Regions from separate parts of the Halomonas sp. G15 genome, predicted to be linked through region 2. Evidence: predicted binding sites of a transcription regulator. Region 2 holds the regulator's gene; the other holds the start of a gene.
The links. Region 2 encodes PhoB, which activates phosphate uptake and scavenging genes when phosphate is short. Its sites were predicted from a motif close to TGTCATANNNNTGTCANA; they were not measured.
Positions count from the first base shown of each region.

Region 1 (8,099 bases), on a different contig from region 2:
CACTGGCCGGTGACGCGGCGCCAGGCGCTGGTCGACCTGCGCCATTTCATCCAGCACCTGCTCCCCGAGTTCGGTCGCTACCAGGACGCCATCAGCGACGCCGAGCCCTTCCTGTTCCACTCGCGGCTCGCGGCGGCACTCAACCTGGGGCTGCTGTCGCCTCGCGAGCTGTGCGAGGCGGCGGAGCGGGAGTATCTCGAGGGGCACGCCCCGCTGAACTCGGTGGAGGGCTTTATCCGCCAGATCCTGGGCTGGAGGGAGTATGTGCGCGGCCTCTACTGGACACGCATGCCCGATTACAAGACGGGCAACGCCCTGGGGGCCGAGGGCGACCTGCCGGCCTGCTACTGGAGCGGCGAGACCGAGCTGCGCTGCCTTGCGCGCGCCATCGAGATGACCCGCGACAACGCCTATGCCCACCATATCCAGCGGCTGATGGTGACCGGCAACATCGCACTGCTGTGTGATGTATCGCCGGAGGCGCTGTGCGACTGGTACCTGGCGGTGTATGCCGACGCCTGCGAGTGGGTGGAGCTGCCCAATACCCTGGGGATGGTGCTGCATGCCGATGGCGGCCTGATGGGCTCCAAGCCCTACTGCGCCTCGGGCAAGTATATCGACCGCATGTCGGACCACTGTCGCCACTGCCGCTTCGACCCGAAGCGGGTCACCGGGGACGACGCCTGCCCGCTCAACAGCCTCTACTGGCGCTTCCTGGAGCGTCATGCCGAGACTCTCTCGGCCAACCCGCGCATGAAACTGATCTATGGCTCGCTGGCCAGGATGAGCGACGAGAAGCGTTCGGCCATGCGAGAGCAAGCGGAGGCCTTCCTGGCGGCGCTGCCGCGAAGCTCGGCCTGGCGCCAGGCGGGAGACGTTGAAGAGCGCCGCCGCCATCTCGCCGGTTACCGCACCACGCGCCAGGAGGAGACCCCATGAGCCGTCGCGATCCCCTCGCCGCCACGCCGCCGGTCACCCTCTATCACGACGGCGACTGCCCGCTGTGCCAGCGTGAGGTGGCCTGGCTGGAACGACATCCACGACGGGCGCGCGTGGCGCTGGTGGATATCCAGGCACCGGACTTCGACGCCACGGCGCAGGGCCGGACCTTCGAGGAAATGATGGGCCGGCTGCACCTGCAGGACGCCAGGGGCCACTGGTACATCGGCATGGACGCCAGCCGCGCGCTCTACGCGGTGCTGGGCTACCGGCGGCTGGTATGGATTAGCACCCTGCCAGGACTGGCGGGGCTGATGGATGCGGGTTATCGCTGGTTTGCCCGCCGCCGGGTGCGCCTGGGGCGCTGGCTGGAGGCGCGGCGGCGGTGAATCGTCTCGCCGGGCGGCGGTCTACGAGAAGGAGCCGGCCGAAACCGGAACGATGCTCAGAAGACCAGCGGCATGCGTGAAGTCAGCGGGTCCTGATAGTGGGTGGCGCGGCCGATCACCTCGTCGTGAGGCACCTGCTGAACCAGGTAAGCGCGGTGAATGCCGGCACGCTTGAGCTCCACATAGACGTCGTCCAGGGCGCGGAACAGCACCGGCTTGCCCTGACGGGTCAGCATGTGTCGCTGCCCCTCGATGTCCTCCAGCTCTACCTGATAGAAGCGACTGCCGGCATGGCCGATGACGCGAATCTCGTAGTTGTCATGATGGGCCGCGAAGGCCTTGAGGTCGTGAAAATCCATGGATCCCTCCAGGGTGTCTTGTAGTTGCATGTCCTCACAGACTGGCGCCGGAGGATGACGCCAGGGTGACGGCTGCATGTCAAAAATGTGACTACGAGACCCCAGGAGAGTTCCACAAGCTATTGATAGTCGGAAGGATCGATCGCCTTGCCCAGCGAGTTCCGGTCGACCCACTTGCCGGCCTTGGTCTCCTTGTAGCGGAAAACCACACGGTCACCCACCGCCACCGGCAGTTCAGCGTCCTCGGTCTGGTAGCTGTAGGTCTCACCCTCCACCATCAGCTGGTAGCGGTAGAGGTCGGGCATGCCCAGCCACTCCTTGAACGGGCCTTCACGCTCCACGGACTGGAGCTCGCCGCGCGCCTCCAGCTTGGGGGTGCGGCGTCGATTGCCGCGCTGAAATCCGCCTGCCATGCTACCTCCTTCCTGTACTCGTTCGGGGGGTGGGCATTATACGGGCCCCTCGCCCCGGCTCAACCCGCGACGCCCGCGCTCACTCGCCGAAGCCATCTCCATAGCTGTCGGGCGCCAGGTCCTCGAAGCGGGTATAGCGACCAATGAAGGCCATATGCACCGTGCCGATGGGGCCGTTACGCTGCTTGCCGATGATCAGCTCGGCCAGCCCCTGATTGTCGGGGTTGTCGGGATTATAGACCTCGTCACGATAGACGAAGGCGATCACGTCGGCATCCTGCTCGATGGCGCCGGATTCGCGCAGGTCCGACATCACCGGCCGCTTGTTGGGACGCTGCTCGAGGGAGCGGTTGAGCTGGGAGAGCGCCACCACCGGACAGCCGAACTCCTTGGCCAGCCCCTTGAGCGAGCGGGAGATCTCGGAGATCTCGCCGGTACGGTTCTCGGAGAAGCCGGGGATCTGCATCAGCTGAAGGTAGTCGATCATCACCAGCCCGACGTTGCCGTGCTCACGCACCAGGCGGCGGATACGCGAGCGCATCTCGTTGGGCGACAGCGCCGCGGTATCATCGATGAACAGCTGCTTGTCCTTGAGCAGGTTCACCGCCGAGGTCAGCCGCGGCCAGTCCTCGTCCTCCAGCTGGCCGGTACGCACCCGGGTCTGGTCGATGCGCCCCAGCGACGAGAGCATGCGCAGCATCAGGGCATCGGCGGGCATCTCCATGGAGAACACCATCACCGGCTTCTCGCTGGAGATGACGGCATGTTCGACGATGTTCATCGCGAAGGTGGTCTTGCCCATCGAGGGCCTCCCGGCGATGATCACCAGGTCCGAGGGCTGCAGCCCCGAGGTCATCTCGTCCAGGTCGCGGAAGCCGGTGGAGAGGCCGGTCATCTCGCCCTTCATGTTGAACAGCTCGTCGATGCGGTCCACCGCCTTGGCGAGCAGCTCGCTCATGCCGATGGGGCCGCCCGACTTGGGGCGCTCCTCGCTGATCTGGAACACCAGCCGCTCGGCCTCGTCGACCAGCTCGTCCGCCGGCCGCCCCTGGGGGCTGAAGGCACCATCGGCGATCTGGCTGGCGGCACGGATCAGCTTGCGCAGGGTCGCCCGCTCGCGAACGATATCGGCATAGGCGCGGATATTGCTCGCGGAGGGGGTATTGCGGGCCAGTTCGGCGAGGGTAGCCAGGCCGCCCACGGTGTCCAGCTGGTCACGCCCCTCCAGCGCCTCGGAGAGGGTCACCACGTCCAGCGGCCGCGCCGACTCGGCAAGCTCCGCCATGACGTTGAAGATCAGGCGGTGCTCGTAGCGATAGAAGTCGTCGGCCACCAGGCGGTCGGCGACGTTGTCCCAGGCCTGGTTGTCGAGCATCAGTCCGCCCAGCACCGACTGCTCCGCCTCCAGCGAGTGGGGCGGTACCTTGAGGGCGGCGGTTTCCTGGTCGTGCTCGAGCATCTCTGACATGGCGATGGTTCACCCTGGGCATTGCGGGGTCGCCATTCTACCCCAGACAGACACAATAAAAACGCGACGAGGGGCGCGAGGATCTCTCCCCGCGCCCCTCGTCAGGAGCGGCCGTCAGGACTTACTCGGCGACCACCACCACGCGCACGGTGGCTTCGACATCGGCGTGCAGACGCAGCGCAATGTCGTACTCGCCGGTGGCGCGGATCGGACCTTCCGGCATGCGCACTTCACTCTTGGCCACATCGATGCCGGCCGAGGCGATGGCATCGGCCAGGTCGCGGGGCCCGATGGAGCCGAACAGCTTGCCCTCGTCGCCGGACTTGGCGACCAGAGAGAGCTCGATCTCGTTGAGCTGGGCGGCACGCGCCTCGGCCTCGGCCTTGCGCTCGGCAGCCTGGGCCTCGAGCTCGGCACGCTGGGCCTCGAAGGCCTCGATGTTGTCCTTGGTGGCCGGCACGGCGAGGCCGTAGGGCACCAGGTAGTTGCGGCCGTAACCGGGCTTGACGGTGACCTGGTCACCCAGGCCGCCCAGCTTGCCAATATTGTCGAGCAGAATGACTTCCATCTCGTAAACCTCTTGTCAGTTGCGGCTGGCCAGGCGCCCGCGAATGTTCGCGAAGGCGTCGATGAAGGCCAGCAGCAGCACGATCAGAATCATGGGCCAGGTGGTGATCAGCAGCAGGTAGAAGGCGACCAGCCACAGCCCGTTCATCCCTTTCAGTCCGATAAATCCATGCACCAGGGCGATGCCGGCGACCAGCAGCGGAACCCACAGCAGCATGCCCAGGCCCGGAAGCCCCAGCACGGCACCGATCGCCCCGAGCACCACCAGCACGGCGAGCTCACGCGGCGCCAGGCGCAGGGCGTGGAACTCCTCGCGGAAGCCCCCGGGGTTGTAGAGTCCCGCCTGCCAGCTGCGCGCCAGGGCCAGACAGGCCACGGCGGCAATCAGCACGATAAGACCGGTGACTCCACCGATCAGCAATCCCGCCAGCTGCTCGGCATCGAACCCCTGGCTGCCCAGCTCGGTGAGCAGGCGCTCGACCTCGGGAGAGGCCTGTCGCAGCTGGTCGAGCATCTCCCCGGTGCCCCCGGGGGGCAGGAAGATACCCAGCTGGATCATCACCGCGCCGGCCAGGGCGCCGACGATCAGCGCTTCGCTCCAGCGCAGGCGGGAGCGCAGCACCACCGCCATCAGGGTCACCAGCAGCACGCTGGAGAGCGGGATGACATCCCCCTGCATCCACCACCAGCCCGAAGGCACGGCGGCGGCCACGATCACCGGCAGTGCCGGGGAGAGTCCCCGACGCAGGGTGACCAGGGCCGCGATGGCGGCCCCCAGCCAGAACAGCCAGGGAATCAGGGTGGCCACGGCGGCCCCGCCGGAGGCGTAGGGCGTACCGCGCATCACCCAGCGGGCGATCGTCAGCATCTTGCCGCCGGCTTACTGGTGGCTATCGGAGTAGGGGAGCAGTGCCAGGTAGCGCGAGCGCTTGACGGCGGTAGCCAGCTGGCGCTGGTAGCGGGCCTTGGTACCGGTGATACGGCTGGGAACGATCTTGCCGGTCTCGGTGATGTAGGCCTTGAGGGTGTCCAGATCCTTGTAATCGATCTGCTTCACGCCCTCGGCGGTGAAACGGCAGAACTTGCGGCGACGGAAAAAGCGTGCCATGTGAAGACTCCTTCAGACGTGCGATGGGGGTGATCAGGCGGACTCGGCGCGGGGCTTCTCGTCGCGGGGCTTATCTTCGCGACGGGTACGCTTCTCTTCCACCGGCTTCATCATCGGCGAGGCCTCGGTGATGGCTTCGTTGCAGCGCACCACCAGGCTGCGGATGATGGCGTCGTTGAAGCGGAAGATGTTCTCGATCTCGTCGAGGGTCTCGCCGCTGCACTCGACGTTCATCAGCACGTAGTGAGCCTTGTGGATCTTGTTGATCGGGTAGGCCAGGTGACGACGGCCCCAATCCTCCAGGCGATGCACGGTACCGCCGTTCTCGGTGACGAGGCTGGTGTAGCGCTCGACCATGGCCGGAACCTGCTCGCTCTGGTCCGGATGGACCATGAACACGATTTCGTAATGACGCATGGGATCTCCTTGCGGTTTGGCAGCTTCCTCGGGAGGTCTCGGCGCTCCGGGGAAGCAAGGAGGTGATAGAAGAAACACGAATGCCCGCTCGATGGACGAACGGGCGCAAGCATTCTAAAGAATGGCCGCCGGACTGGCAAGGCGCGTTTCCTCGATCATGGCCTCGGGGGCGCGGCAGCAACGGACAGATATTTGACATAATAATCAAATATCCATATTTTGATAACGCATAGTTATGGATCACCCCGCTTTCCCCGTGGCCGACACGCCACACCCGCACTGATTCCGGGCGCGCCATGCCGCCTCTCCTCCGCTGTCGCCGGCCTGCATGGGCCCTGCCTCGGAATCGGCGCCATGACGCCATCAGCAAGCACTCCGCCCCGTCACTACGACAGGCGCCCCCTCCCGGGGACGGATCACCACCCCGGGACCGAATCGCGGACCAGGCGTCCTGCCTCCTGACGGGCACCGGGCATCCATGCTTTCTGCCATCTCGATGCTCGACCCGGCCGCCACTGTCGGCGGCGCCGTGGCGAGCCTCTCTCACGGAGCCATTCATGACAAAACGTGTTGCCATCATCGGTGCCGGCCCCAGCGGCCTGGCGCAACTGCGCGCCTTCCAGTCAGCCTTCGAGAAGGGAGCCGACCCCGTCGAACTGGTCTGCTTCGAGAAGCAGAGCGACTGGGGCGGCCAGTGGAACTACACCTGGCGCACCGGCCTCGATGCCAATGGCGAACCCGTCCACAGCAGCATGTACCGCTACCTGTGGTCCAACGGCCCCAAGGAGTGCCTGGAGTTCGCCGACTACAGCTTCGAGGAGCACTTCGGCAAGCCGATCGCCTCCTATCCGCCGCGTGCCGTGCTGTGGGACTACATCAAGGGGCGCGTCGAGAAGTCAGGCGTACGCGAGTACATCCGCTTCAACTGCCCCGTCCGTCATGTGGAGTACCGGGAGAACGACGGGACCTTCCTGGTCACCGTGCATGACCATGAGCGCGACGTGGTCGAGAGCGAGGTCTTCGACCATGTGGTGGTGGCCTCGGGCCACTTTTCCACGCCCAACGTGCCCGAGTTCGAGGGCTTCGAGGCCTTCAACGGCCGCATCCTGCATGCCCACGATTTCCGGGACGCCCTGGAGTTTCAGGGCAAGCACCTGCTGCTGGTGGGCAGCAGCTACTCCGCCGAGGATATCGGCTCGCAGTGCTACAAGTATGGCGCGCGCAGCATCACCACCAGCTATCGCACCCGCCCCATGGGCTTCGACTGGCCCGAGAACTGGGAGGAGAAGCCCCTGCTGCAGCGGGTCGACGGCAACACCGCCTACTTCGCCGACGGCACCAGCAAGCAGGTGGATGCCATCATCCTGTGCACCGGCTACCTGCACCACTTCCCCTTCCTGCCGGACACCCTGCGTCTGCAGACCAACAACCGCCTGTGGCCGCTGGGGCTCTACCGCGGGGTCGCCTGGGAGGACAACCCCGGGCTCTTCTACCTGGGCATGCAGGATCAGTGGTACACCTTCAACATGTTCGACGCCCAGGCCTGGTATGTCCGCGACATCATCCTGGGGCGCATCGCCCTCCCCGACCGCGAGACCATGCAGGCTGACAGCCAGGCCTGGCGCGAGCGCGAGGAGGCGCTGGAAGACGATGAGCAGATGATCCGTTTCCAGGGCGACTATGTCGCCAGCCTGATCGATGCCACCGACTATCCGAGCTTCGACATCGAGGGGGTCAACCGGACCTTCCTCGAGTGGGAGCAGCACAAGCACACGGACATCATGACCTTCCGTGACAAGTCCTACTCCTCGCTGATGACCGGCACCCAGGCGCCGGCCCACCATACCCGCTGGCTGGATGCCATGGATGATTCGCTGGAGGCCTTCCTCGACGCCCCCGCCAGGCGGCCGGCAGCCAAACCCGAGGAAGCCGGCAGCTGATCGTTCGCGCCGCGTAGAGACGACAACGCCTGCCATATGGCAGGCGTTGTCGTTTCAGGCCCCGGGCTTCAGGTCCCGGGCGTCGCCCGCCCCCGCTGGCGAACCGCCTCGAAGAGGCTGATGCCGGTGGCCACCGAGACGTTGAGGCTAGAGACGCTGCCGGCCATGGGCAACTTGACCAGCTGGTCGCAGGCCTCGCGGGTCAGGCGGCGCATGCCCTTGCCTTCAGCCCCCATCACCAGCGCCGTGGGCCCGGTGAGGTCGACCTCGAAGATCAGCGACTCGGCCTCACCGGCGGTGCCGGTGACCCAGACGCCGAGCGACTTGAGCCTGGCCAGGGCACGGGAGAGGTTAGTGACCTGATAGACAGGCACGCTCTCGGCGGCACCGCAGGCGACCTTGCGCACCGTGGCGTTGAGCGGCGCGGCCTTGTCCTTGGCCACGATCACCCCATGCACCCCGGCGGCATCGGCACTGCGCAGGCAGGCGCCAAAGTTGT
Region 1 is NZ_JAJSPA010000014.1:33,560-41,658, forward strand. It holds gene LWH48_RS08630 (cryptochrome/photolyase family protein) at 1-939, shown strand, start outside; gene LWH48_RS08635 (thiol-disulfide oxidoreductase DCC family protein) at 936-1,328, shown strand; gene LWH48_RS08640 (DUF6482 family protein) at 1,385-1,687, opposite strand; gene LWH48_RS08645 (hypothetical protein) at 1,807-2,100, opposite strand; gene dnaB (replicative DNA helicase) at 2,180-3,568, opposite strand; gene rplI (50S ribosomal protein L9) at 3,690-4,136, opposite strand; gene LWH48_RS08660 (hypothetical protein) at 4,152-5,003, opposite strand; gene rpsR (30S ribosomal protein S18) at 5,016-5,243, opposite strand; gene rpsF (30S ribosomal protein S6) at 5,277-5,660, opposite strand; gene LWH48_RS08675 (NAD(P)-binding domain-containing protein) at 6,218-7,600, shown strand; gene rlmB (23S rRNA (guanosine(2251)-2'-O)-methyltransferase RlmB) at 7,669-8,099, opposite strand, start outside.
Region 1: LWH48_RS08640 (DUF6482 family protein) is a predicted target of PhoB. The motif match lies at 1,752-1,769, and genes of this name have one in related genera.

Region 2 (8,099 bases):
TGCTCGAGGCTGATCAGGGTGTAGATGGTCAGGATCAGGGTGGCATTGGCGATGGTCGCGTAGCGCTGGCTGACCGCGCCGAGCATGGTCATGCCAAAGGCCGCCAGGCCCAGGGTCACCACCAGGGGCCAGGGGTGTGTAAAGAGCAGTTCCATCGCCAGGGAGGCCAGCGCAAAGCAGACCAGGGTGACCAGCAGGGCGGCAAGCCGGCCGGACCACTCATCATCGGTCTCGGCCAGGGCACTGGCGATGGCACCCAGGAACAGCGGAATCAGGCTGGCCATGTCGCCGCGCCACCAGCACAGCAGCGTGATACCGGCCAGGGCGATGAAGACCCGCAGGCTGTAAGCGGCGGGCTCGAGGGTCCAGAAGCGGCGCAGGACCAGGGAGGGGGACATGGCGGGCACAGATCTCCCGCGGTCAGAGGTGGCGCAGCAGCTTCTGCAGACGCTGGAGATCGGCGGCGTCGCCGACCAGGCGCACGCGCCCATCCATCATGCCGTCGAGGAAGACCTGCTGGGTCGGCTTGCGCAGCACCTCGAGCGCGGTGGCCGCGTCCTCGAAGCGCAGCTCCAGGTCGAGGTCCACGGGCAGGCCGCGGCCATGCTCGATGCCGCGGGGTGACATGCGATAGTGGCGCGCGATGGAGAGGTCCTCGGTGGCCACCCCCCAGTCGAGGCCGCGCATCTCGCCGAGCAGCTCGCGGAAGCGGGGCTTGCGACGCAGGGCGCGGGTGAGCAGCCAGCCCAGCACCCAGAGCATCAGTTTCAACTTCATGTCATCACCACCGGATCCCTGGAGGGTGGAAACGAAGACGCCTGGCGCCGGAACCTGGCCAGGCGTCCCGGGGTTACCTTCCCGGAGTTACTTGGCCACGGCGTCCTTGAGCCCCTTGCCCGGCTTGAAGGCTACCGTCTTGCTGGCCGGAATGGTCAGCGGCTGGCCGGTCTGGGGGTTCTTGCCGGTGCGCGCGGCGCGCTCGCGCACGGCAAAGGTGCCGAAGCCGATCAGCGAGACATCCTGTCCCTGGGAGACACTCCCGGTGATCTCGTCGAGGATGACATTGAGGACCTGGCTCGCCTTGTCCTTCGACAGGTCGGCACGCTCGGCAATCGCCGCCGCGAGTTCTGGCTTACGCATACAACCCTCCTGGTGTGGCACTGGATCCCGGCGCATCGCACGGGATGTTGTTGTCATGGCAGACGGCGCTCGCCGTTCACCCGGTGACGTCACCGGGCGACGGGCGAACGGCGTCGAAAGGTACGCTGCGGCGACCGCCACGGGTCGCCATCGCCGGTCTAGCCTAGCAACGCCGGCGCAGCCCGCGCCAGTTCGACTTTCCGACGCACGCAGGCGCCTGTCAACGCAAATCCGATCAAACGTCCGTCCTCGGCCTCGGCCAGGGCAGTGAGATCCCCCGCCTCCCCCTCGATCCGCCAGCGTGCCGGGGCACGCATGGGCGGCAGCGCCACCACCGGCAGCAGCGGCGTCTTGACCAGCACCGGCCAGGCGCCGTAGCGCACCGGGGTGGGTGTGCCGGTCAGGGTGCGGGCCAGGGCCCGAGCGGAGGCCTGGAGCGGCTGCACGTACATGGCGTTGACCCCCTCGACGCAGGCCACATCTCCCAGCGCATAGACATCCGGCGCCGAGGTAGCCAGGGTCCGATCGGTGTGGATTCCCGCGGCGCTGACCGCGAGGCCCGCCGCCTCGGCCAGCGCCGTGCGGGGCGACAGGCCGGTGGCCAACAGGATCAGGTCGGCCACCACGGCAGTGCCGTCCTCGAGACATACCAGCGCATCGCCGCCCTCGGCCTGGAGTCCCACGACCCCCGCGCCCAGGTGCAGGCCCATGCCGGCGTCCCGGAAGGCCTCGCCCAGCGCTCGCCCCAGCGGCTCGGGAAGCAGGCGCGGCAGCGGCGCGGCCTCCGGTGCCACCAGACTCACCCGATGGCCGCCGGCCAGCAGGTCGTTGGCGAACTCGCAGCCCACCAGGCCGGCACCGACGATGGCCACCCGGGCCGGCCGGCCCAGGTCGCTCACTGCGGCGTGGAAGGCGCGATAATCGTCCAGGTCGTTGACCGTCATCACCCGTCCGGCCAGGGCCTCGGGCACGTCGAAGGGGGCGACCGGTGCCGCCCCGGTGGCCAGCACCAACTCCCCGTAGTCCAGCCGCTCCTCGCCGATGCGCAGGGTATGGGCCCGGGTATCGATGGCCTCGACCCGGGTATGGGTGCGCACCACCGCGTTCAGAGACTCGGCGATCGCCAGGGCGCTGCGGGCGGCCAGCCGCTCGGGCGGCAGCCCCTTGGCGAAGCCGGTGGAGAGCAGCGGCTTGGAGTAGTCGTCGCCGCTGTCGGCGGTGATCAGGGTCACCGGTCGCTCGGTGTCAAGGGCGCGCAGCTGGCGCAACAGGCCGAGGCCCGCCATGCCGCTGCCGAGGATGGTCAAGGGGGCGCTCATGGGTCTCCTCGTCGAGGAAGGGGGATGGTGGCGCATGGTACACTACCCGGCCCCAAGGATGGACACGGAGCCCGTGGTGCCCGATTCCTCACGTCACGCCCTGCCCGGTCCGGTGCGCTGGCTGCCGCTGGCCGCGGCGCGGCCCTCCATGAGCCCCGCCTGGCGGCGCTGGGTCGGCTCCCGGGATTCTCTGACCCTGCGACTCACCGAGGCCGGTCGGCCGCGCCCCTTCCAGGTCCAGCTGCTCGACCAGCGTACCGGAACCCCGCGGCGCGACGAGGCCCAGGCCCTCGCCCTGCCACCGGGACGCCAGGCCTGGCTGCGCGAGGTCGCGCTGTGCCTGGGCGAATCACCCTGGGTGGTGGCGCGTTCGGTGGCCCCCCTTGAGGGGCTGCCCGCCCATGACCTGGAGCATCTCGGCGAACGCTCCCTGGGCAGCTGGCTGTTCCGCCAGCCGGACCTCGAGCGCGGAGAGATCGAGGTGACCCGCGCCCCTGCCGGCTTCCACCCGGACCGCGGGCCCTGGGGACGCCGCTCGGTGTTTCGCCACGGCGACTTCCGCGTGCTGGTGCAGGAATGGTTCCTCGACGCCATGGCGGATGACCTCGGCCTGCCTTCGCGCTAGGCTCTGGGATTCCCGATGCCCAGGGGCGCCGGGGATACGCCGAAGAGGAGGTCCTACGCCAGGGAAGGCGTCGGTAGCGCCCAGGGAAGGGTTCACAGCGCCTCCTCGAAGGCGTATCACCGGAACAGCCCCGTCAGCGCATCCCCCCACTCCACAACCCACCGCGAGGTAGAGATGGACCGCTCCCTGATGCGCCCCACGGGCCTGGCCCGGATCCCCGACTTCCTGCGCCTGATGCGCCTCGACCGCCCCATCGGCACCTGGCTGCTGATGTGGCCCACCCTGTGGGCGCTGTGGGTAGCCGCCGAGGGCCTGCCGGAGCGCCACCTGCTGCTGATCTTCGTCGCCGGCGTCTACCTGATGCGCGCCGCCGGCTGCGTGGTCAACGACTACGCCGACCGCCACTTCGACGGCCACGTCAAGCGGACCCTGGATCGCCCCCTGGCCACCGGCCGCATCAGCGAAGGCGAGGCCCAGGCGCTGTTCCTGCTGCTGGTGCTCGCGGCCTTCGTGGTGGTGCTGTTCACCAACCTGTTCACGGTCCTGCTGTCGATCGGCGGCCTGATCCTGGCCTTCATCTACCCCTTCATGAAGCGCTACACCCACCTGCCCCAGCTCTTCCTGGGGGCCGCCTTCTCCTGGGCGATCCCCATGGCCTTCGGCGCGGTGCTCGGCCAGGTGCCCTTCGAGGCGTGGCTGCTGTTCGCCGCCAATGTGGTATGGACCGTGGCCTACGACACCCAGTACGCCATGGTCGACCGCGACGACGACCTGAAGATCGGCATCAAGTCCACCGCGGTGCTGTTCGGCGGCGCCGACCGCTTCATGATCGGCCTGCTGCAGCTGGTGACGCTGGCGCTTCTGGCCTGGGCCGGGGCACGGCTCGACCTGGGCGGTTTCTTCTGGCTGGGCCTGGCGGCCATGGCCGCCACCTTCGCCTGGCAGCACTGGCTGATCCGCGAACGCGAACGCGAGCCCTGCTTCCGGGCCTTCCTCAACAACTACTGGTCGGGGCTGCTGGTGTTCGCCGGCATCGCCCTGAGCCTGTGGCCGGGCATCCAGTAGGGCAGTGCTGTCACTCCAGTGTCATAATGGCGTGGTGCAATCGACATCGACCCGTCATTGACCCGAGGCTTCAGGATGACCGCCAAGACCGTACTGATTGTCGACGATGAAGCGCCGATCCGCGAGATGATCGCGATGGCGCTGGAGATGGCCGACTATCGTGTGCTCGAGGCGGACAACGCCCAGACCGCCCACGCCATGGTGGTGGACCACCAGCCCGACCTGCTGCTGCTCGACTGGATGATGCCCGGCACCAGCGGCATCGAGCTGGCGAGGCGCCTCAAGCGCGAGGAGACCACCGCCGAGCTGCCGATCATCATGCTCACCGCCAAGGGCGAGGAGGACAACAAGATCCAGGGGCTCGAGTCCGGCGCCGATGACTACATCACCAAGCCCTTCTCGCCCCGCGAGCTGGTGGCGCGCCTCAAGGCCGTGCTGCGCCGCGCCACACCGCGCGGCGTCGAGGATCCGGTGGAGGTGGAGGGACTGCTGCTCGACCCGGTCAGCCATCGGGTCAGCGCCGACGGCCAGGGGCTCGAGATGGGTCCCACCGAGTACCGCCTGTTGCAGTTCTTCATGACCCACCAGGAGCGCGCCTACACCCGCAGCCAGCTGCTGGACCAGGTGTGGGGCGGTAACGTCTACGTCGAGGAGCGTACCGTCGACGTGCATATCCGCCGCCTGCGCAAGGCGCTGGGCGAGCGCCACCAGCATCTGGTACAGACGGTGCGCGGCACCGGCTACCGGTTCTCCGCCAAGGCCTGATGTGAGGCTCTGGAAGCGCGAGCTGTGGCGTCTTCTTCTGCTGGCTGGCCTGGGCCTGGCGATCGGCTGGCCGCTGGGCGCACCGGGCGCCGGACTGTCCCTGGGCCTCGCGCTGTGCCTCGCCTACCACCTCCATCAGTTGCGCAGCCTTCACCATTGGCTGACCCATGACACCCAGGCGGAGCCGCCCTCGGCCGCGGGGCTGTGGGGCGACCTGATGGACCGCCTCTACCGCTATCAGAAGGGCCAGCGCATCACCCAGGGGCGGCTGCTCAGCACCCTGCGGCGTATCCAGGAGTCCTCCGAGGCGATGCGCGACAGCGTGGTGATGCTCGACCGCCATGGCGACATGGAGTGGTGGAACAGCGCTGCGGAGCAGATGCTGGGGCTGAAGGCGGCGCTGGATCGCGGTCACCACATCACCAACCTGCTGCGCGACCCACGCTTCGTCGACTACTTCCACCGTCGCGACTACCGCGAACCGCTGACCCTGCCCTCGCCCATCGACGAGCGCATGATCCTGCAGTTCCAGATCACCCTCTACGGTGACGACGAGCGCCTGCTGATGGCCCGCGATATCACCCGCCTGCACCGCCTGGAGGAGATGCGCCGCGACTTCGTGGCCAACGTCTCCCATGAGCTGCGCACGCCGCTCACGGTGCTCGCCGGCTACCTGGAGACCTATGCCGACCAGGCCGAGCTGCTCCCCCCCCGCCTGGGCCGCGGCCTCGCCAGCATGCAGGAGCAGACCACCCGCATGCAGAACCTGGTCGAGGACCTGCTGCTGCTGTCGCGACTGGAGATCGACCGCGGCGGCGCCGACCATGTGCCACTGGACATGGCCGCACTGCTGGAGAGCGTCAGACGCGACGCCGAGGCGCTCTCCGGCGGGCGCCATGTCATCACGGTGGAGCTCAAGGAGCCGCGGGCCCTGACGGGCAGCGAACAGGAGGTCCGCAGCGCCCTCTCCAACCTGGCCTTCAACGCCGTGCGCTATACCGCTGAGGGCAGCCATATCACCCTGAGCTGGCGCCCAGGCCCCGACCACGGCTCCTGCCTGGAGGTGATCGATGACGGCGAGGGCATCGATCCGGTGCATATCCCGCGCCTTACCGAGCGCTTCTACCGGGTCGACAAGGGGCGCAGCGCGGCGACCGGAGGTACCGGCCTGGGCCTGGCCATCGTCAAGCATGTGCTGCTGCGCCACGACGCCCATCTGGAGATCGACTCCCGACCCCACCAGGGAGCCACCTTCCGCTGCGTCTTCCCCGCCACCCGGCTGGCAACCGGCACCCACGCCGGCTGACGCCTCAGCCGCGGCGCGCCGGCAGGTTCCGGTAGTGGCCATCCCACATCAGCACTCCAGCAGCCACCGCCCCGGGCAGCAGGAAGAGGTTGGCCAGCGGGATCCAGGTGATCAGGGTGACCCCGCCACCGTAGCTCAGCGTCGGCCACCAGCGAGACTTCAGGCGGCGCCGCATGTCGGCGAAGCTCACCTTGTTGTTGTCCATGGGGTAATCGAGGTAGGTGATCGCCATCATCCAGGCCGAGAACAGCGCCCACAGCAGCGGTGCTGCCAGGTTGACCACCGGGATCCAGCTGATCACGAACAGTACCGCCATGCGCGGCAGGATGTAGGCGAGCTTGACCATCTCGCGGCCCAGGGCATCCACCGCGGTCTTGGCCAGGCCACGGTCGTCGAGGGGCGCCCGGCCGGTGGCGGCGATCTCCACCTTCTCGGCCAGGAAACCGTAGAAGGGCGCGGCGATGATATGGGTCACCAGGGTGAAGGTGAAGAACACCGCCAGCACCAGGCTGAGTACGAACAGTGGCCAGATCAGCCACTCCAGCCAGGCGAGCCAGCCGGGCACCATGGCCATCCAGTGGTCCAGCCAGCTGCCGAAGTTGGCCAGCACGAACCACAGCATGGCGACATAGACCAGCAGGTTCACGGCGATGGGAGCAAATACGTAGCGGCGCAGGCCGGCCCCGTAGACCAGACGGGTACCACGGGCCAGGGCCGTGAAGGCATCAAGCATTGCAGTTCCTTGCGAGAGCGACGACCAATGAAAGCAGGCCATCACCCTGTGGCGATGGCCTGCGCTATTGACGATGAATCGCTGCCCGAGGTCAATCCCTGCGCGAGATCGCCTCGGCGTCGAGGTCCTCGGGGTCGGTGTGGCGGATATCCATGCCCTTGACCAGGTAGACCACGTACTCGGCCAGGTTGTTGGCGTGGTCACCGATACGCTCCAGGGCACGCAGGATCCACATCAGGCTGAGCACCGGCGAGATCGAGCGCGCATCCTCCATCATGAAGGTCATCAGCGAACGCATGGCGCTCTGGTACTCGTTGTCGACCTGCTCATCCTCGTGGACCAGCTTGAGCGCCAGCTCGGTGTCGAAGCGGGCAAAGGAGGTCAGGGCGTCACGCACCATGCGCCGCACATGCTCGCTGATCATGCGCACCTCGACGAAGCCGCGGCTGCCGTTGTCGCCGTCGATCAGCTCGCAGGCGTTGCGGGCGATCTTGCTCGCCTCGTCGCCGATGCGCTCCAGGTCGGAGCCGGCACGGATCACCGCCAGCACCAGGCGCAGGTCGGAGGCGGTGGGCTGGCGGCGCGCCAGCACCTGGGTGCACTCCGCGTCGATCTTGATCTGCATATCGTTGACCGCGCGGTCATTCTCGACCACCTGGCGGCCCAGCGCAGAATCGCCCTCGAGCAGGGCAGTGACGGCGTCCTGAACCTGCTTCTCGACCAGCCCCCCCATCGCCATCAGGTGGGTCTTGAGCTCCTCGAGCTCCTGGTTGAACTGCCGGGAAATATGCTGGCTGTGGATATCGCTGCTGATGTCCATGGGACTCTCCTTGGGGCCGGACCGGTCAGATCATGCGCCCGGTAATGTAGTTCTCGGTGCGCCGCAGGCGCGGATTGGTGAATAACGTCTGAGTGGGGCCGTACTCCACCAGCTCACCCTGCTGCAGGAAGGCGGTGTAGTCGGAGACCCGGGCCGCCTGCTGCATGTTGTGGGTGACCAGCACCAGGCTGAGCTGCGACTTCAGGTTGCGGATCAGTTCCTCGATCTTCAGCGTCGAGATCGGATCCAGGGCCGAGGCCGGCTCGTCGAGCAGCAGCACCTCGGGCTGCACCGCCAGGGTCCGGGCGATCACCAGACGCTGCTGC
Region 2 is NZ_JAJSPA010000013.1:31,447-39,545, reverse strand. It holds gene yccS (YccS family putative transporter) at 1-398, opposite strand, end outside; gene LWH48_RS08230 (hypothetical protein) at 421-777, opposite strand; gene LWH48_RS08225 (HU family DNA-binding protein) at 865-1,140, opposite strand; gene LWH48_RS08220 (FAD-dependent oxidoreductase) at 1,299-2,459, opposite strand; gene LWH48_RS08215 (chorismate--pyruvate lyase family protein) at 2,608-3,084, shown strand; gene ubiA (4-hydroxybenzoate octaprenyltransferase) at 3,259-4,149, shown strand; gene phoB (phosphate regulon transcriptional regulator PhoB) at 4,225-4,914, shown strand; gene phoR (phosphate regulon sensor histidine kinase PhoR) at 4,916-6,220, shown strand; gene cysZ (sulfate transporter CysZ) at 6,225-6,953, opposite strand; gene phoU (phosphate signaling complex protein PhoU) at 7,045-7,773, opposite strand; gene pstB (phosphate ABC transporter ATP-binding protein PstB) at 7,799-8,099, opposite strand, start outside.